Regions from separate parts of the Selenihalanaerobacter shriftii genome, predicted to be linked through region 1. Evidence: riboswitches for the same ligand, from Rfam matches in the RefSeq annotation. Region 1 holds a riboswitch; each other region holds the start of a gene.
What was found. Region 1 has a riboswitch for cyclic di-GMP ahead of B5D41_RS03635 (methyl-accepting chemotaxis protein). Riboswitches for the same ligand answer to the same signal wherever they lie in the genome.
Positions count from the first base shown of each region.

Region 2: it holds a riboswitch for cyclic di-GMP, as region 1 does, so the genes downstream of both, B5D41_RS10295 (methyl-accepting chemotaxis protein) here and B5D41_RS03635 (methyl-accepting chemotaxis protein) in region 1, are expected to answer to the same signal.
Region 3: it holds a riboswitch for cyclic di-GMP, as region 1 does, so the genes downstream of both, B5D41_RS03400 (HD domain-containing phosphohydrolase) here and B5D41_RS03635 (methyl-accepting chemotaxis protein) in region 1, are expected to answer to the same signal.
Region 4: it holds a riboswitch for cyclic di-GMP, as region 1 does, so the genes downstream of both, B5D41_RS01670 (hypothetical protein) here and B5D41_RS03635 (methyl-accepting chemotaxis protein) in region 1, are expected to answer to the same signal.

Region 1 covers NZ_FUWM01000006.1:47,800-53,025, forward strand. The annotation lists gene B5D41_RS03635 (methyl-accepting chemotaxis protein) at 1-1,798, opposite strand, end outside; cyclic di-GMP riboswitch class I at 1,905-1,998, opposite strand; gene B5D41_RS03640 (hypothetical protein) at 2,184-2,363, opposite strand; gene B5D41_RS03645 (AfsR/SARP family transcriptional regulator) at 2,590-5,226, opposite strand, start outside.
Region 2 covers NZ_FUWM01000018.1:37,050-42,275, reverse strand. The annotation lists gene moaA (GTP 3',8-cyclase MoaA) at 1-558, shown strand, start outside; gene moaC (cyclic pyranopterin monophosphate synthase MoaC) at 562-1,056, shown strand; gene B5D41_RS10310 (MOSC domain-containing protein) at 1,072-1,512, shown strand; gene B5D41_RS10305 (molybdopterin molybdotransferase MoeA) at 1,553-2,767, shown strand; partial or broken gene tatC (twin-arginine translocase subunit TatC) at 2,811-3,474, shown strand; cyclic di-GMP riboswitch class I at 3,786-3,873, shown strand; gene B5D41_RS10295 (methyl-accepting chemotaxis protein) at 3,919-5,226, shown strand, end outside.
Region 3 covers NZ_FUWM01000005.1:201,001-206,226, forward strand. The annotation lists gene B5D41_RS03390 (glycine betaine uptake BCCT transporter) at 1-1,374, shown strand, start outside; gene B5D41_RS03395 (glutathione S-transferase family protein) at 1,733-1,969, shown strand; cyclic di-GMP riboswitch class I at 2,161-2,266, shown strand; gene B5D41_RS03400 (HD domain-containing phosphohydrolase) at 2,352-3,566, shown strand; gene B5D41_RS03405 (methyl-accepting chemotaxis protein) at 3,865-5,226, shown strand, end outside.
Region 4 covers NZ_FUWM01000004.1:55,752-60,977, reverse strand. The annotation lists gene B5D41_RS01680 (hypothetical protein) at 1-1,036, shown strand, start outside; gene B5D41_RS01675 (hypothetical protein) at 1,212-2,087, shown strand; cyclic di-GMP riboswitch class II at 2,276-2,362, shown strand; gene B5D41_RS01670 (hypothetical protein) at 2,482-3,069, shown strand; gene B5D41_RS01665 (COG1470 family protein) at 3,444-5,024, shown strand.

The DNA of each region.
Region 1 (5,226 bases):
GAGCTGTCTTTCGTTCTAAATAACTAGTAAATTCATTCATTAACTCCTGTAGTCTTTCATTATGTCCTACCCAATCATCTTGACCTATTTTTGTTAAATAATCTTCTTTTAATTGTAAAGCTTTACACTCAAACTCTTCTAAAGAATCAATAATTTCTTCTCCTTGATCTTGTAAAGTGTAGCATTCATCTATCTGCTGATTAACTGTCTCTATTTCACAGACTAAACCATCAATAGATTGCTGTAAAGCTTGAATAGCTTCCTTAATTAACTGCTTAGTTAATAATAATTTTTCTTCTGAATCTGCAATAGTTTGGGTAGATTGATTAATCTTATTTTTAACTTCTACCGATATATCTATAAACTGACTGTAATTAGTCTCTAAATTTTCTTTTAAGTCATTATATGCCTGTTGATTATATTTACTAGAGTCAATGAAATCTTTAATTGCTGATTCAATATCTTTGGCAAAATCTTTCTTAGTACCTAACATCCGGGTAAATTCAATCTTAGCCAAAAGTTTAATCTTATTAAATTGACCTGCAACCCCACTAATATCTGAGAATTGATCTTGAATCTTATTCATATTTTCATAAAACACTGCTTTATCACTGATTAAATGGGAATATCTATCTTCTATTCCCTCTAATTCACTTGTTAATTTAGGAATAAAATCAATTAATCTTTGATAAATCAATTCTAAACTAACCTTATCTGTCGATCCAGATCCATTAGAACCTCCAGCAAAAAAGAGACTTAACTGCTCCCCATCCTCTCTAATCTCATTCAAATCAGAACTCATCTGAGTAAACTCTTCTTGAATCGTGAATAATGAATCGTGTAATTGCTTCAAAATGTTATTCATTAATTTTTTAGATAAATTTAACACTTCAGTAATAAAGACTAACTTGTTTAAAATAACTTCCTCTTCACTATTAGCTACCTCAAAATCCTTAATCTCTTGTTGAGTACTTAACATAATTTCAATTAAGTTCTCTAAATTCTGTCTAATTATATCTTGATTTTGAGCTAGAATAATAATATCGTAGATAGGTTCTACAGATTGTTGAATATGTCCCATAAAGTCCTTTAACATATCTGCAATAGTCTGTAATGAATCTAATATATCTTCAAATATCTCTTTAATTTCCATTCGGTAATTAGATGAAATATTTTCTTCAATTGTTCCTAACTCATTTAAATCACCTGTAAACCCTTGATACCACTTCTGTAAAGTTAATATACTCTCTTCAATAAATTCATACTTATCTTTAATATTAGCAGCTAAACGATTAATCTCATTAGAGATCACTCTAAAGCCTGCCCCATCTTTGCCAGCCTTAGCTGAAACTATAATAGCATTAATTGAAAGGTCTTCTAGCTCACTTAATACTTCTTCTAACTCTTCAATTAAATTTAATACTTCCATGAATTGAGCTTCTTCTTCATCATTATCCATTATAAAATCATCTAATATCTCAGATACTTTATCTCTAGCTGATAATGAATCATAGACCTGATGAATCTTCTCTTCTAAGTTTTCTAACACCTCATTCATTTGAAAGTTAGTATCGATTTCAGATTCAGGTTCATCAGTTTCTATAAAATAATTAATTAATAATTTAGTTTCCTCAATAGTTTCATCTATATTCTCTTCAATCTCAGGTAATCGGTTTGAAATCAATCCATAGAAGTCTTCAGTCTTATCAATGATATCTTCTAAAGATTCTATGTTGTGCTTCAAACTATAATTTAAGTCATCTATTATGTTTTGAAATACCTGACTAGATTTAGCCAAGCTATCACCTCCCTAACTAATTTAAATCTCTAAATATATATGATAAAAGCCAAAAACAACAAACCTTATCCCTAATTAGGGATAAGGTTTGTTGTTACACCTATCCCATGGAAGCCAGACAGTCTTAGTATAAAATCAACTATACCTTAGACTCATAGCTTTGCGTCCCTTTCTTTACAAAAGGTATGCCTTTCTCACGGAAAATTTTAATTATTAATCTTGTGAGTTGTCGCACATGCAATATCATATAAAAAACATCCTATAAAATATTATGTAGTTATAAATTATATAAGTTTATACAAAAAATTTGTCGCTAATAAGCTTATTATGTATGCATTTATATATAAAGTATATTTCTTGTATATTATATTAGTTATTTCGACTATTATCTCTTTTTTCCTTCTTTATTAAGTATCTTTAATACTATTTTATCTATTTCTTTGCTCAAATTTATGATTTCTTTATTTACTAAATCATTCTTTACTTCAACTAACTTAGATAATTTTACTAATTTTTTATTTAGTGTCATATTCAGTTCATTAAGTTCACTACTATTTGGTTTCAAACCATTTCTCCTTTCAAAATCTTTTTAGCCTATATATATAAATGACAAATAGTTTTTTATTCTTCATTTATTATTCCAATTCCTTTAATATAATTCTTATTCTACTATATTTTAACATATTAACCTTTCTAACTGATTACATCTCACTTACAATGTACTTACATACCTAAATAAATAATTAAAGGAGTCATCTTATTAATAAGATGACTCCTTTAATATATTCAAACTATAAAGTTATTGACCTATAATACTCTTCTATCCTAGAATTAGGATTAATCTTTAATTCCTCATTTAAAACTTTTTTACAACTCTGATAAGCTTTAATTGCAAAAGACCGTTGCCCCATTTGATTATAGCTTTTCATTTTATAAAAATATGCCTGTTCAAAGTGTTTATTAATCTCTAACATTCTATCTGTTAATTTAATACATTTTTCATATTCCCTATTCTGATAATAATATATTAATAATTCATCAGCCATATCTAAAAATAAACTCATGAATCTTTCTCTTTCTTTAGTAATCCAATCTTGATATAAATCACCTGGTAATAAGTCACCTTTATATAGATTAATAGCTTGGCGGTAATAGTTTATCCTAATTATATATTCATCTGCTTTCTTGCCTTTGTTAAACAACTTTTCAAATAGAGCTACATCATAATCATAAGCAATACTTATATTTAAGCCATAAGAAGATCCTTGTCTAATGATGAAATATGGTTCTTCTTGTGCTGACCTTGTTGGCTCTAAAATTTTATTCAATGCATTTAATGTTACATTAAAACTTCTTTTAGCTGCCTCAATCGCTTTATCTGCCCATAATAAATTACAAATCTTTCCTCTAGAAATTAATTTTTTATGATTAACTAAGAATAATTTAAAAAGCTCTTTAGCTTTCTTTCTTTTCCAATCCTCTTCTACAACTTCTTCTCTTCCACGAAATAATTTAAAATCACCTAAAGCTTGGACCCTTAAAGGGTACCCCGGATGCCTATTTAATTTTGATAAACCAAGTTCATTTAATAATTTATTAACATAGTCAGATTTAACCTTCAACTTACGAGCTTCTATCAAAATAGGAATAAAATAATTAGGGTCACTAGTACCAATTAATGATGACTTTAAAATAAGATATTCATATGAATTCTCCTGGATTATTTGTAAAAATTTACTCATAATAATTTCAAACTCAACTTCTTTATTAAGTTTAAATAATGTTAATGCTAGCCACATTAATGAAGAAGCTAATTGTAATTTATTATTTATATTTATAAAAATATATCTAGATTTTTTAAAATGATTTTCTGCCTTCATTAATTCTTCATTAAAGTAATAGTTAAAACCAAGTCCTCGTAACAGAATACCTTTAGCAAATTTATCTCTTTGTTCATCAGCATACGTTAAACCTTTTTTGCCATATTTTATTCCTTCTTCTATATTCCCATAGAATGCTTGGAAAGAAACTAATTGTGCTAATACTTCGAACTTATGCCAAGTTAAATCTAAAGGAGAAGATAGCTTATTTATAGCATCTAATATATGAATATATTCTTTATTATAATACTCTATCAGATGAGCACTAGATAAACGATAACTAAATACTAGATATGATTCTAGTAATGATTTATTAATTCCATTACATGATTTTAATTTTTCCCATATATACGTCTGGGCTTCATCAACTTCACCTCTAAATAAATGATATAATATAGGATAAAAAAGCGGATTATTATGAAAAGAAATCGAATTCCAAAAATATTTATTAAAATCTCCTACTTTTCTTATTAACTTTAAAGCTTCCTTTAAATTACCTTTTCTAAAAGCAAGACTAGATTTTAAACTATTATAATACTTATCACTAATTTGAACATCTTTTACTAAATTATCTGCTTCTTTAACCTCACCTTGTATAAGTTTACTCTTAATCTTTAAATATGTATACATATCCTTTTGGTCTGTTGATAATTCTCTTTTATATCCCTTTAATTTTTGAAAATAATCTAAACCTTTAGTGGATTTTATATAAAAATATGATCTAGTAAGTCTTATTAAAGCTATAACTATACCTTCATTATTATTCTGTCGCTGAAAGATATATTTTGCTTGTTGATAATTCTCAATCATCAATTCAAATTCTTCTAAGCAACAATTTAAATTTCCTCTATAGATTAATAATAATGGATAAGCATGGAATGCTTCCTCAGATAAAGCTGTTAAATATTTTCGTAATAAACCAAATTCATTATCTTTTAACCATTCTTTACTATGTGCAACTGCTAATTGAGCTATTTCATCATTTTCTTCTAGTTCTTGACTATGATATAAAACTTCGTCAAAATAATTATTCTTTAAATAAATTTTTTTAGCCTTATCATGTAATTCATCTTGATCATATACTTTATCCGTTCTCGTTTTTAAAGCTTCATGAAAATGTTTTCCATAACGATATTGACCTTGATCTATTCTTTCAATAAAACTTGATTTAGTAACTAATTTCTCTAATATCATTTGGCTATTATCAATATCTAATAATTGATCACAAATCCTAACATCTAACTTCTTTAATATAGCAGTCTTCAATAAAAACTCTTTCAACCTATGATTTAAATCATCTAAGATTTCATACTTTAAATAATCAAAAATCATCTCAAAAGTATTATCTTCCTTAGACAAGATTTCTTCTAATTTCATTCCTTCTTTCAATTTTCTAGCCATTAAATCAATAGCTAGCAACCATCCATCCGTCGTCTTAATTATCTTTTCTATCTCAGAAGTATTAAGTTGAAGGTCATATTGTACTGAAATCAATTCTTCTACTTGTTGCTGATCTAATATAAAATCTCTCTCTTTAACTATTGCTAC
Region 2 (5,226 bases), on a different contig from region 1:
AAAGAGGCACAAAAAGCAAACTTGAATCCTGTTAAACTAAATGTGGTACTGATTAAAGGAGTTAACGATGACGAAATAGAAGATATTGCTAAATTGACTTTAGATAATCGAATCATAGTCAGATTTATTGAATTGATGCCTTTAGGTGAAAGTTATAACTGGGCAGAAAAGAAATATATTTCTATTGATGAGATTCAGGAAGAATTAAATCAGATTAATAATCTTATACCTGCTGAAATCGATCAAGGAAATGGGCCAGCTAAGTATTATCGTTTTTCAAAAGCTAAAGGCAAGATTGGTTTTATTAGCCCTATTTCTGATCATTATTGCAGTGAATGTAATAGAGTCCGCTTAACTGCTGATGGATTTTTAAAGCCTTGTTTGCATGCTAATAATGAATTCAATATTAAAGAAGTATTGCGAACAGGAGTGAATGATAAAGAATTAAAACGAATAATTACTGATGTTATCCTTAATAAACCAGAAAAAGGTTTGGGGATAGAAAGTGTTTCTGATTTTAATATTAATCAAAGAAAGATGTCACAGATAGGAGGTTAATTTATGACTGAAAATAGTCAAGAGTTTACTCATTTTAATGAAGCTGGTAGAGCTAAAATGGTTGACGTTAGTAAGAAGCCATTAACAGAGAGGAAAGCTATTGCTGAAGGTAAAGTTTATACTAGTTTTGAGACTATTAATCGGATTCAGGAAGCCAAGATTGAGAAAGGTGATGTATTAGGTGTGGCCCAGATTGCTGGTATTATGAATGCGAAAAAGACTAGTGATATTATCCCGATGTGTCATCCACTAAATTTGACTGGGGTTGATTTAGATTTTGAGATTAATGTTAAAGATAATTATATTAGAATTGTAGCTGAAGTGAAGATAAGTTCACAGACAGGAGTTGAGATAGAAGCTTTAACCGCAGTTTCAACGGCTGCTTTAACTATTTATGATATGTGTAAGGCGGTAGATAAAGGAATGGAGATTGATGAAATTAGGTTATTAAAGAAGACTGGTGGGCAGAGTGGTGAGTTTGTTAGAGAAACTGAATAAAATTAAGGAGTGATGTTGATGGCAGAAATTTTTGCAGTGTCAATTAGCGAGAACAAAGGAGAACAAAAGACTAATAAGGACTCTGTTACTTTAAAAGAGGATTATGGAATTATTGGTGATGCTCATGCTGGGGATTGGCATAGGCAGGTTAGTCTTTTAGCACAAGAAAGTATAGATAAGATGATAGAGAAAGGATTAGATGTAAGTGCAGGTGATTTTGCTGAAAATTTGACTACTAAAGGGATTGACTTACTTAGTTTAGAGATAGGTAGTCGAATTAGAATTAATAATGAAGTGGTACTTGAAATTACTCAACTGGGAAAAGAATGTCATGACCGTTGTGCTATCTATCACCAAGCAGGAGACTGTGTTATGCCTCGAGAAGGAATCTTTGCCAAAGTAATTCAAGGTGGTAAAGTACAGCCTAAGAATAAGATTGAAGTTATAAAAGAATAATTAAAAATAAAGTTAGAGATATAAAGAAAGGAGAAAAATAATGATTGATATTGATATAGCGTTAGAAAAGGTTTTGAATAGAGCTAAAATTAATGATAATGTTCGAGTACCTATTTTAGAATCTTTAGGCTTTGTAATTGCAGAAGAGATATATGCTAATGATACTATACCTCCATTTGATAAATCAGCAATGGATGGGTATGCAGTTAAATATATAGATACAATTGGGAGCACGAAAGTTGATCCAAACTTATTAAACTTAGTTGGTGAAGTTCCTGCTGGTCACCCTAGTGATTATCAGTTAAAGTCAGGGGAAGCATTAAAGATAATGACAGGGGCACCAATTCCTAAAGGGGCTGATGCTGTTTTAAGGAAGGAAAGGGCTCATCTAAAGGGGAATCAAATAGAGGTCTTAGTAGAGGTATCTAAAGGTAAAGATATTTGTCCTGCTGGTGAAGATGTAGAGAAAGGCGAGTTAATCTTTTCTCCTGGAACGAAGATAACACCAGCAGTAGTTGGCATGTTAGCAACATTAGGTTATGATGAAGTTACTGTCTATCGTCAGCCAGAAGTAGCAATCTTAGCAACTGGTGATGAACTGGTAGATATTAATGATGACTTAAAAGCAGGTAAGATTAGGAATAGTAACACCTATTCTATAGCAGCACAGGTTAAAACTTATGGTGGTAAGCCTAAAATTTTAGGTATCGGTAGAGATAAATTGACTAAACTGAAAGAAAAGATAAAATTAAGTTTAGAATCTGATATTTTAATTACTACTGGAGGAGTATCAGTTGGTGAATATGATCTTATACAGGATGTCTATAAAGAGTTAGGGATAGACATATTATTTAAAAAAGTAGCTATGAAGCCAGGAAAACCAGTAACATTTGGAGTTTATAACGATAAACCTGTTTTTGGGTTACCAGGCAATCCTGCGGCAGCAATGGTTGGATTTGAAATTTTTGTTAGACCGACATTACTAAAATTGATGGGGCAGCAAGATTTAAAATTTAAAAGGGTTACTGCAAAACTAAAAGAAAGTGTTGAGAAGAAAAAGGGAAGAAGACACTATCTTAGGACGATCCTTACTAGAAAGGATAATGAAAATTTTGTGAGTAAAGCAGGAACGCAAGGTTCTGGAGTGCTTCACACATTTGCTAATGCAAATAGTTTGGCAGTTGTTCCAAAGGATATAGAATATTTAGCAAAGGGAAGTGAAGTAGAAGTACTAACATTAGATAAGTGGTTTTAATTTTTAATTTAATCTAATATATTTTAAAGATGGAGGAATAATTATGTCAGATATACAGATGTCATTAGTTGAACACTTAACTGAATTAAGAAAAAAGTTGCTAATTTCTATTGGTGTTTTAGTTATCTTTTCAATAGGTAGCTATCTATTTGCAGAGCAGATAATAGATATATTAACTCATCCAGTTGGAAAAAAATTGGTCTATCTTACTCCTCCGGAAGCTTTTTTCACACAATTAAAAGTTTCTTTTTTCACAGGCTTTTTAGTAGCTCTACCAATTATTCTTTATCAATTTTGGAAGTTTATTTTACCGGGACTTAAAGGTAGCGAAAAGAAATCTTTATTGATATTAGTGCCTTTATCATATTTATTCTTTATAGGTGGAGCTGCTTTTGGATTTTTTGTAGTGATTCCTTTTGGTATTAAGTTCTTTTTAGGTTTCACATCTAATAATCTAGAAGCAATGTTTTCTTTAAGTAAGTATATTTCTTTTAGTTTTTGAGTTACCATTATTAATAACTCTATTAGTTAAATTAAATTTAATTACTTCTCAATTCTTAACTACTAATCGAAGATATGTAATAGTCAGTATTTTTGTTTTTGCTGCTATATTGACACCACCAGATATTATTTCACAAACTATGATGGCTTTACCATTAATTTTACTTTATGAGGGAAGTATTATTGTAGCTAAAATAATTGAATAAGATAAATAATAAATTTATTAAAGAATAAAGCCTGTGACTTTGATTAACATGAGGACACAGGCTGTTTTTTTATTATATTCTCTGGGATCCTTACTATTTAGAGTTCATTAGATTTGGCTGTTATTTAAATTTGATAATATAATGCTAGTGGATTACAAATACAATATTTTGTGATGATTGTCACAAAATATCCGGGACAAATATAACTTTATATTACAATTATTTTAAATTAAAAGGTATTACAGTAATAATAAGGAAATTATAATATAATAGATTAGAATCATAATTATGTACAATAAAATAGTATTTTAAATTTTAGAGGGCAAACCTGTTGAAAAGCAGGGACGCAAAGTTATGGGGCTAAATCCTTTAAAGGATTTAGCTTGCCAGACTGCATTTTAAGGCCCTTGAGGGGCCTTTTTTTATTTAAAAAGGAGGGGTAAGATGCGTTTAATTAATAAAGAAATGTTTGATATTGATGTCGAACGTACTTTGAAAAGCCGGCTATTATTGAAAACATTGATTTTTTCTGGAATATTGGGATTGATTGGTCTGTTATTACTAGGTGTCTTTACTTATAATACAGCGACAGATGGTCTTCAAAAATTATCTACTGAAAAATTAGAGACTATATCAAATGAGTTAAATTATTATTTTAATGAAGTTAATATGTCACAAGAAGAATTAATTAAGAATTTAGATGATCTTGATGCCAAGGAGAAGAAATACTTTCAAAATGGAACCGGACAGATTTATATAATAGATAAGCAAGGAAAAGTATTATATGGAAAATCCAGTGATAGCTTAAAACTTATTGATCATATTCAGGAAAATAAAACAAGCAGATTAGAATATGAGGTTAATAATAATAATATGATGGCCACTTATGAATATAATTCAGATTTAGGCTGGTATATAATAGTTGCAGATCAGATTAGTAATATGACACGGTTTAATAAAGATGTAGCTTGGACGATGATAATTACATGTCTTGTGGCTATGGCATTAATGGGGACAGGTGCTATTTTTGTAACTAATAATATTACAGGTCCTATTAATCAATTAGTAGATATTTTAAATAAGACAGAGCAGGGGGACTTGACTGCTCAAGTTAGCTTTGCTTATCGTGAAGATGAATTAGGAGTTTTAGGTACTACTTTTAATAATATGATTGATAAGCAGGGTGATATTATAAATCGAGTTAAGGTAGCAGCTCAAACAGTAAGTAGCTCTAGTGAGGATTTATCGACTACTATTGACGAATCAAATCAATATATTGGGACTACTACATCTAATATTACTGAGTTATCAGCTAGTATTGAAGAAATAGCATCAAACACTGAAATGGTTTCTTCATCAGCGGAAAGAATGAATACAACAGTTGATAATGGAAGCAAGTCTATTGAGCAAGCTGTTACTGAAATGGAGTCTATTCGCAATATGGTAGAGGAATCAGCAGGTATAATTGGGAATTTAGGTGAAAAGACAAAAGAGATTGAAAAAATTATAAATTTAATAAATAATATTGCAGAACAGACTAATTTATTAGCTTTAAATGCAACTATAGAAGCAGCTAGAGCAGGAGAACATGGTAGAGGATTTGCAGTGGTTGCAGAAGAGATTCAAAATTTGGCTGAAGAAACTTCTAATGCTACTAAAGATATAGCCCAATTAATTAGTGAAACACAAAAGGGTTCTGCGGAAGCAATAACAGCAATTGAAGAAGGAACGAAGGAAGTTGCAGTTGGAGAA
Region 3 (5,226 bases), on a different contig from region 1:
AATTCAATCTTTAACTTCTTAGTAAGTAAATTTGGTTGGTTTTATTTAACTTCTATGTTTTCATTTGTGGTTTTTTCGATCTGGATTGCTTTTAGTAAATATGGCAGTATTAAATTAGGGCCAGATGATGCAGAGCCTGAATATAGCATAATTTCTTGGTTTGCTATGTTATTTAGTGCAGGTATGGGAATTGGACTTGTTTTTTGGGGAGTTGCAGAACCTTTAAATCATTATATGGCGCCTTTAGGTGCTCAAGGAGGAACAACAGCTGCTGCAAATTTTGCAATAAAAAAATCCTTTTTTCATTGGGGATTACACCCTTGGGCTAATTATAGTGTTTTTGCGTTAGCTTTAGCTTATATGCAGTTTAGAAAAGGTAAGCCAGGGTTGACTAGTAGTATATTTATTCCGTTAATTGGAGAGGAGAGAGCCTCAGGGAGTATTGGTAAGTTTATTGATATTCTAGCTATCTTTGCAACTGTAGCAGGAGTAGCAACTTCTTTAGGTTTAGGTACTTTACAAATCAATAGTGGACTTAATCATTTGTTTGGTATACCAGAGACTGGTTTAGTACAGATAATCATTGTAGCTGTAGTAACTCTTTTATTTATGATTTCAGCAGTTAGTGGATTAGATAAAGGTATTAAGATTTTATCAAATACGAACATAACCTTAGCTGTTCTTTTAGTAGTGGCAGCAATTATTATTGGTCCTACCGTATTGATTATCAATGCATTTACTGAAGGGGTAGGTGCTTATTTAAATTCATTTATTAAAGATAGTTTACAAATTGGAGCATTTAGTGATAGTAGCTGGTATGGCAGCTGGACTATCTTTTATTGGGCTTGGTGGATTGCTTGGGCTCCATTTGTAGGCACCTTTATAGCACGTATCTCAAGAGGTAGGACCATAAGAGAATTCGTCGGAGGAGTTCTATTAGCTCCTACACTAGCATCATTTATTTGGTTTGCTACATTCGGTTCTCTAGGTATTAATTTAGGGACAGGAATTGCCAGTAAAGCTATAGAATCAACTCCAACAGCTTTTTTCGTTGTTATGCAAAATTATCCTTTAGGTAGTTTAATATCATTTATAGCAATCTGTTTACTCTGTACTTTCTTCATTACATCTGCTGATTCCGCTACATTTGTGTTAGGTATGATGTCATCTAATGGAGATTTAAACCCAACTACCAAAAGAAAATTAATTTGGGGGGCAATTCAATCCTCATTAGCTTTAGCACTTATGTTAGCTGGTGGCTTATCTATGTTACAGACAGCTTCGATAGCAGCTGCCTTTCCATTTGTATTTGTAATGATATTTGGTATGGTTTCTTTAATTAAAGCTCTTAGAAATGAAGAAGTTGTTAACTAAATATATTTAATAGCTCCCCGAGTATTAGGTAGTTTATAAAGCTAGCTAATACTTGGGTTTTATATTTTATACTTATAATAGCATAGTTACATTTAAATGTCAATCATGATTATAAATTAAACATGATTATACAATGGAAAATAATAGTTAATATTATAGTATAATTTCTGCATTATATTTAAAATAACTGATTAATATATAAGATGATTTGTTCAATATGACCTTTTTGTGTTCTTATCATAAGATATTAATATTTTGGTTTTTTAATAGGAGATTAAAAAAATTTATAGTATTATATAAAAGAGGGAATAAAATAAAAAAGATATTTAAATTATACTACATAAGGAGGAGAGGAATGATGATGAAATTATATCAATTTGAAACATGTCCATTCTGTATAAAGGTGAGAAATAAACTAGATGAGCTAGGGTTAGATTATGAAACTATAGAAACTCCTAGAGATAGAGATAAGAGAACAAAGGTAAAAGAGTTAACTGGTCAAATTCTAGTACCAGTTTTAGAAGATAATGATGGGACTGTAGTATATGACTCTAGTAGAATAGTTGAATATTTAGATGAGCAGTATGGTAATTAATTAATAATAAATATATTTTAATGATTAATTTCATTGTATGATTTTTACAATAACTATTTGGAATACTGGTATATTATAGTATATTATGGACAAATGTCCCCTTGACATTAAATATGGAAGAAGATATAATATGTTGTAAATAGTTAAATTTTGTGTTTATTATAAAAACAAAGAATATTATTAGCATTTTTCCTCGAAAAAGGCACACTTATTGAAAGGTGAGGTCGCAAAGCTCTAAATCTAAGGTATGGTATTTGACTATTAATAATATCATGCTATGATCGTTAAGCTACCGAAGGTAATAAAGGTTATCAGGGATAGCCCTATTCTTCTATGAGGAATAGGGTTTTTTAATTTAAAAAGGTTTAAGGGGAAATGTATTATGAATGGTAATGATCTGAAGAGGACATTTTTAGCTTGGAAAGAATTCACATCAGGACAGAAGGTAAGTATCACGGTTAGGGAGACGGTTTTAAAGGCATGGCAACGGTGTGAGGAGTTAGGTGCTCCTATTGATGGGTTAAATGTACAGCAGTTACTTACTAAAGATCTAAATGGGTTAAAGGATAATAATAGAGAATTAATTAAAGCTGCTAAGCCTTTAATGAAGCAGTTATTTTCTCAAATAGATTATTCAAAATCATTATTAATATTAGCTGATAGTGAAGGTTATCTTATAGAAATAGCAGGTAATCAAGAAATGCAGGAACATTTAAATGAATTAGATATTACTGAAGGGGTACAAGTTTCGGAAGTAGAAATGGGAAATAACTGTGTTGATTGTAGTATTAGATTACAAAAACCAATCAAGATTGAAGGACCAGAACATTATAATAGATCATTTCATAATTGGAATTGTTATGGCTCTCCAATACACAATGATGATAATCAGATTGAAGGAGTTTTAAGCTTGATAACTCCATTATCCAATTCTAATTCATATAGTTTAGGGTTAATAATATCTACGACTAAAGCTATTGAAAACCAGTTAATATTAAATAGACGTAAATTAGTAGTTGACTCAAACTCTAATTTAGTCGATACTTTTTCAAAGATAATTGAATTAAAACATTTATATACTTCAAAACATAGTAAAGATGTGGCAATGTATTCAAAAGCAATCGGTATAGAGCTTGGTTTAGATGAAAAGTCTATGTATAATTTAAGATACGCTGCGTTATTACATGATATAGGGAAAGTAGGTATTTCTGATAATATTTTAAATAAACCTACTTCATTGACTGACCAGGAGTATAAGGAAGTACAAAAGCATCCAATAATTGGAGCTAATTTATTAAAACAAGTCGATTTAAGTGATGAAATAATATTGGGAGTTCGCCATCATCATGAGTATTTTAACGGAAATGGTTATCCTGATAAGCTCCAAGGAAGTGAATTATCTATAATAGCAAGAATCATTGCTGTTGCTGATGCGTTTGAAGCGATGACGTCTAAAAGACCTTATAGAAATCCATTTTCCAAAAATGAAGCAGTTTGTGAATTAAAGGCTTGTGCTGGGAGTCAATTTGACCCTGAGTTAGTCAAGGTGTTTATTAAAGCTTTAGACAATAAAGATATTTTTAATATTGCTTTATAAATTTATATTAATTTTTTATAATTTATTAAGTCCTATTTTTTAGGGCTTTCTTTTAAGCCATTACACTAATCAAGATTATATAATCATCGCGTTTAGAATAATAGGGTTGCTTAAGTTAAGGGGGAGGGATATAAAGGTTACAGCATCTCATATTCAACAAAAAGCTTCTTCTATTCAGGAATTACAGAAAATAGTTGAAGATTTTGAAGTTTAAAAGCATAAAGCTAATATCTTAATATTAAGATATTAGCTTTATTTTGCAAGGGGAGACTTATAATTTTCTATAGGGGGATAATATATGAAAAGAATAATGTCATTTTTTAATAATAGTCTTAGGAATAAGTTGATTACTTTATTACTATTAATTTCTTTAGTGCCTGTAATTATATTAAGTTATTTAGGAATTAACAAAATAGAATCTGTATTAAAAGAGAATTTTGTCCAATCTACCACTAAAGAAATTAGACAAGTAGATAATGCTATTAATCTATATTTTGAAACTGTTAAAGAGAATTGTCAAATGCTAGCAAGTAATAATTTTATCAAACAGGCAGATGAGACAATAACTACTTATATGAATAAAACGACTGAAGAAGAATTAAATATGACTCCATTACAGAATGGAGGTGTTGAAGCTAAGATTTATAAAAAGTTTCTTCATTTTGCTAAAACTCATCCTAAATCAGCATATGTATATATGGCCACTAAAAATGGAGGATATATTCAGTGGCCTGCTAATTCTCTTATGAAGAATTATGATCCAAGGGAGAGGCCTTTTTATAAGACTGCCATGGAGAATAAAGGTGAAGTAGTTAGAACAGAACCATATTATTTTGCAGCTGATGATGCAGTAATTGTAAGTACGGTGACAACTATTAAAGACAAAGCAGGAGAAATAATAGGTGTTCAAGGATTAGATGTTAGTTTAAAGGGCTTAACTAATATGGTAAAAGAGATAGAAATAGGTAAGACCGGTTATATGATTGTAACTACTGGTGATGGGACTATTTTAGCTCATCCGAAGCGTCCAGAGTTAAATTTTAAGAGCATAAAGAAGTTAGGTGTAGATAAATTAAATAATATATCAAAATTAAAGAATAGTAATTTTGAAACAAGAATGAATCAACAGGATTACTTAATGAATGTATATACATCGCCTGAGACTGGTTGGAAGTTTATATCAGTTATGAAGAAGTCAGAGCTAACCAGTAAATTAAGTAATATATATAAATTAGTTCTAGGGATAGTCTTGATAGCAGCGATTATAATCATAATAATAGCAGTAATCTTTTCTAATAGATTTACAGAACCAATAATTGCTGCTACAGATTTTGCACAAAAGATTGCTAAAGGTAATTTGGATATTAAGTCACTTGATAATGAATTAGATGGAGAGATTGGTAGCTTAAGTCAAGCACTTAATGACATGCAGAGTAGTCTAAAAGATATGATTGCTAATTTAATTAATACAATTGAAGATCTATCAGCATATAGTGAAGAACTATCTGCTTCAGCAGAAGAAGGTAATGCTGTAATTGAAAGTAGTAATCAAAATATTGAAGGAATGACAGCAAGTATACAGCAGATTTCAGCAACTAGTCAAGAAGTAACTGGCTTAGCACAAGAAGCAAATTCACAAGCAGAAATAGGAAGTAGCAAA
Region 4 (5,226 bases), on a different contig from region 1:
GAAGATTATGACCAGTGATACTGTTTTAAAAGCAGTAAAGGATAACTCTGCTGTTGAGATTACAGGAGGATTAGATATAGAAAGAGCAAAGGTAAGATATAATTCAAGCTTAACAACACTAGGTAAGAATCCAGTAGCTGTGAGGTTAAAAGAAAAAATAATTAAGGCTGATGAAGAGAATGATTATGAACAGGAAAATGTATTTCTTGAAATTAAATTAAAGCCAAATAGAATTAGACTGAATGATTATCAGGTGCTTACTGAAGGAACGCTAAAGTATAAAGGTAAATCAGGAGTAATAATCGAAGAAGAGTTTAATAATTGGATAGGAGAATCTGCAAAAGCTCCTGTAGCTATTTTGGCGAATGAAATACAGAGTGACACAACTAAACATAAGGAGTATTTCGCTGTTTATGTAACTACTAAGGTCATATCGCAAAAAGATTTATCAAAGAAATCTCCTTTGCTTTCTATGGGGAATATTAAAGGAATGAATAAATTATTCTCTAGAGAGACTAAAGTTAATAAACCATATAAAAGAATGGGAGTTTATTTTAGCGATCAAGGAGGAAGATTAAAGTATAAAGAATGGATGCCAAATGGTAATCTTGCCTGTGCAGATCTTAATTATTATGATGGTGAATTTAGATATAAAGCCGGGATAGATTTTTCTATGAATCAGAGTGGATTATTCTTAGCTAGTCATATAAAGAATAAAGGGATTGGGGAATCAGATCCTCATTTATATTTAGGAATTGCTGATCAAGTAACTTGGAAGAATAATATTGATTTTAAAGTACATTATTTACCTATTATATATAGTAAATCTAACATAGAGACATCTCTTTCATACATAGAAACGGTGGTAAAGCTTAGACAACCAAGCTGGAATATTTGGTATAAAAACATCAATATGGAGAGTAATAAATCAGCTGAAGCTAGCATAACATATAGAGTGTCTTCAAACTTAGATATGCAGATACTGTGGGAAGAAATAGAAGAAGACGAAAGAATTTATTTAGGATTTATTTTCTAATTGCATTGAATTAATTAACACTATATGCTATAATTGTAAATATAATACAATTGTGCAGTGAATCACAAATTTATAATCCACATTATAAATGATTAGATAGTGGTATAACTAAAATTAATGGAAGTATTTAGTTAAAGAACAAAATAATTTTAATAAGTAAGTGGGGAATAACATAATGTTAATAGGGATATTAATGAATTCTGTATTTAAAAAAGATAAAGTAAAATTGCTTTTGATACTATTCTTTTTGGGAATGTATATCCTTTGCACATCACCAGTTAATGCAGCAGCAGATATTAGAGTTACTTCTCAACAGATCAGATTTGATGTTAAGACTAAGCCGACTGCTGATATCAGTGCTAATCATAAGATAAGATTTGAAAGAAGGAAGGAGAGAAAATTTGATTCAAAATCAATATATTATATCGTTAATGAGCTCCAAGACAATAGGGGAAATTCAATTTCGCCTAAATATTTGCGTGCCAAAATGTCAGGATGGTCTGATTATCATGCCTTAGATAACTTTATTAAATTCTTAGATGATGATGACTTAAAGTCAACAGTTAAATTCAAGTTAGCTAAGGAAGCCTGGTGGAAGGTACCGAGTGGGACCTATAAAGGATGGCTAGAATCAGGAAAGTCACCGGCAATTAGAGTCATAGTACATATAAGGTCTTATACAAATGTGAGTGTATATCCAGATAATGTTGAAATTAATGCTACTAGCGGGCCTGGAATCTATAAACCAGAGGAGAAGGCAAGGCTAAAAGTTGAAGCAAATCATCATAATTGGCTTCTTAATATAAATACTGAACCTTTAATTTATCAAGGTGATAGTGATGATGAGGCCAAGATTTTGCCTAAAAATATTCTGTTAGCATTAGGAGATTCAGAATATTCTTATAATAAAATGGACGAAAAAATGATAATTAATGGTAGCAATTACAGACGAGGGATTAATACAGATATTTCTTTGAAGGTAAAAGTAGGTTGGAAGCATACTGCTGGTACATATAAAGGGAAGATCAATTTTACACTGACAAATAGATAATTATATTTAAAATTTTTGATATTAAAAGTTTAATAGGTTTTCGTAATTAGTAAGGAGTCTTTATTCTCAATAATTACGAGGTAATATTAATTAGGAGGTGATATTTGCTTAAAGGGGAGTAGTAAAGGGACTGTTTTAATATCAGGTCGTGTTGGTAAGGACATAAAATATAAGAACGTATAAACTTCTTACTCATTGGAAGCTAAGACTTGTCATTCCTTAACTGGTCATCAATGGAGTGATAGTGAGCTAGTGATGAAACCGGCCAAGAGTAAAACGAGCGATCGAGGAGGCGAAGAAGTGTTATCCTTTAACTGGTCACCAATAGGGTAGCAGGGAGCCAATGGTGAACCCGGCCGCGAGTAATTTATAACCAATGAGGAGGAGAAAATTAATGAAAAAATTAATGATTTTCGGATTAGCGATGATGTTGGTATTTGGTATGAGTGTGGTTTCTATGGCGGCTGAACAGTTAGATAAAAGTGTACTTGGAGTTGACTTAACAGTTGAGGAATATGCAGAGATTGGTTTTGATGAGGCTAGTTATAATTTTACTTTTTTAGCTCCGAATGTAGATAATAATGGTGATGGACCAAGTCATTTCTTTCCGTTTAATGTTAAGTCTAATACTCCTGTAACTATAACTGCAACAGAAGGGTTGACTTCGTTACTTCAAGGAATGGTTCCTGAAGGTAAAGTATGGACTGGTGGCGATAGAGGAGATACTATAGTCTCACCATATATGACATTTGCTGATGAGAATCAAAACTTTCAAAATGGAAATGACTCTTTTGTAAAGTCTGGAGCAAATGATGGTGATGGTTGGACTAGTAAATTAAATTCTGATGCAGGTAACAATAATTATACTCTTTATTTAGGTGCTCAATGGTTCACAGATAAAGACTGGTGGGAATTAGAGGCAACAGATGGTGACAAAGAATTTAATCTTCAATTGACAGTAGCAGCTCCACAAACTTTATAAATATTAGATATATTAAGAAGGCGAGACTAAAATCTCGCCTTTCTTTTAATATAAATGATATTATCAGCAAGTGAATAAATTAAAATTCAAATAAGATATAATTTAACTAATGACATTATTAGCTTTTAAGTTTAATGTAAAGGTTTACATTTAGCATTAGTATTTAAATTAATAGCTGAATAGTTAGTAATAATATTAATTTGTATTATTAATAAAATATATGACAATATTTTAACTAACAATTTATGTAAGTTTTTAAGATTATAATGAATAATAATTAACTCAAACAAAATTTTATTTATAGCTTTATATGATAAGTAAATAACATAATAGAGTTAAGATAATTATAGGCTATAAGGTAGGGGGAGATAATTATGGATATTAGTTCAGTTTATATGAAATTGAAAGAAAAATCAGAGCATGTTTTAATGCTAAAAATAATAATTATAATTATTACTATTTTAATATTTACTCAAAATGGCTTAGCTGTTGGTGTAAAACCTTTAGTAATTGATTTGAGTATGCAACCTGGTGATATTAAAGAATTCACCTTAAATCTTACTCCTAGTGGTAGTGAAGAATTAGTTAAACTTTCATTATATCAGCCAGTACAACTTACTAACGGTAGTCTTACTTATCAAAAATCTGATACAGAATCTTTTTTAGCTGCTAAGTGGGTAGAGTTAGAGAATGATGAAGTAAAAATTTATCCTGGTCAGCAACAAACTGTTTCTGGTAGAGTAAAAGTACCTTTTAATGCTGGAGGCTCTCATACAGTAGTAATCATGGTAGAACCACAAAAAACTACTCAGAAAAAGAATGGAATTAGATTTATGGTTCGTTATGCAGTTCGCCTTAATATTAGAGTAGACAGGCCTGGGTTACGATCAGATGCAAAGCTAAAGGATTTAAAGCTGACTTCTGGAAAAGAAGGAGAGCCAATTGTCAAAGCAAGACTAAAGAATCCATCAGCCTGGGACTATTTAGTCCTAGGTGAAGCTACTATTCGTGATTCTAAGCGCCGCTTAGTAGAAAGAATAACTTTAGAGAGTAAGTCTAGTCGTAAAAATAGTCAGACTAGAATGCACCCAGGTAGCAAAGTAGATTATTTAGGAGAGATTACTAAACGATTGACATCTGGTGAATATACTTTAAGAGTCTTCTTTAGATATGGTGACCATGGTCAGATTATTAAGTCTAAACAGCTAGATATAAAAGAGGGAGACTTCAATTTTCCAGGTGCTGATGAAATCGGTGCTTTCACTGTAGAGCCTAAGAAATTGAATTTAAAACTTAAACCAGGACAGCGGAAGAGTGAAATTATTAGATTGAATAGTGAGATTGGTGAAAATACTGTCGTAGTAGTAGACGGTAGTGAGGTAGAATCGAAGTATAAATATTCTGCTTTAGAATGGTTAAAATTACGAGGTAGAAGACAGTTTACTCTCCGAGGAAGAGGAAAAGGTAGAGCAATATTGACTACAGCAGTGCCTAGGAATGTAGAAGATGGTAGTTATCATTCTAATATTAATTTAAAAGCCTATGATTCAGAGACAAAGAAGCTTTTAACTAAGAAGCAGGTTCCAGTTTCAATTGTAGTTGGTAAAGATCATAGTTATGCTGTGCAAGCTAGAAGTTTACATACTAGTTCCATAAAGGAAGGAGAATTACTTTCTTTAGATTTATTCAATAATGGAAATATATTCTGTAGTCCAGAAGCAAAGATGATAATTAAAGATAATGAAGATAAATTTGTAGAACGAGTTAAACTTAATTTGCCAGAAGGCACAGAGGAGATTCTACCGCTTAAGAATCAGCGAATCACTGGAATAGCTAAGAAATTAACTCCAGGTAAATATACAGCTGAGATTAGTATTTATCAAGGTAAGAAAGAGCTAACAAAGCTTGAAAAAGAGTTTGAGGTATTAGAATCTAAGACCGACAAAGATGAATAATTAATTGGGATGTAAAGAGGCCTGCTTTAAAGGTCTCTTTTTAGTTTTTGAAAAATAAGGTTATCACATAATTAATTGATAACGCCCACAAATTCCGTGATGACTTACATAAAGGAAAATATGGGCTATTTTAAACTCTCGCTGGTCAAACATAAAACAGCCTTAACTATATTTTTTATTTATTCCAGTCTGCTCCATTTTA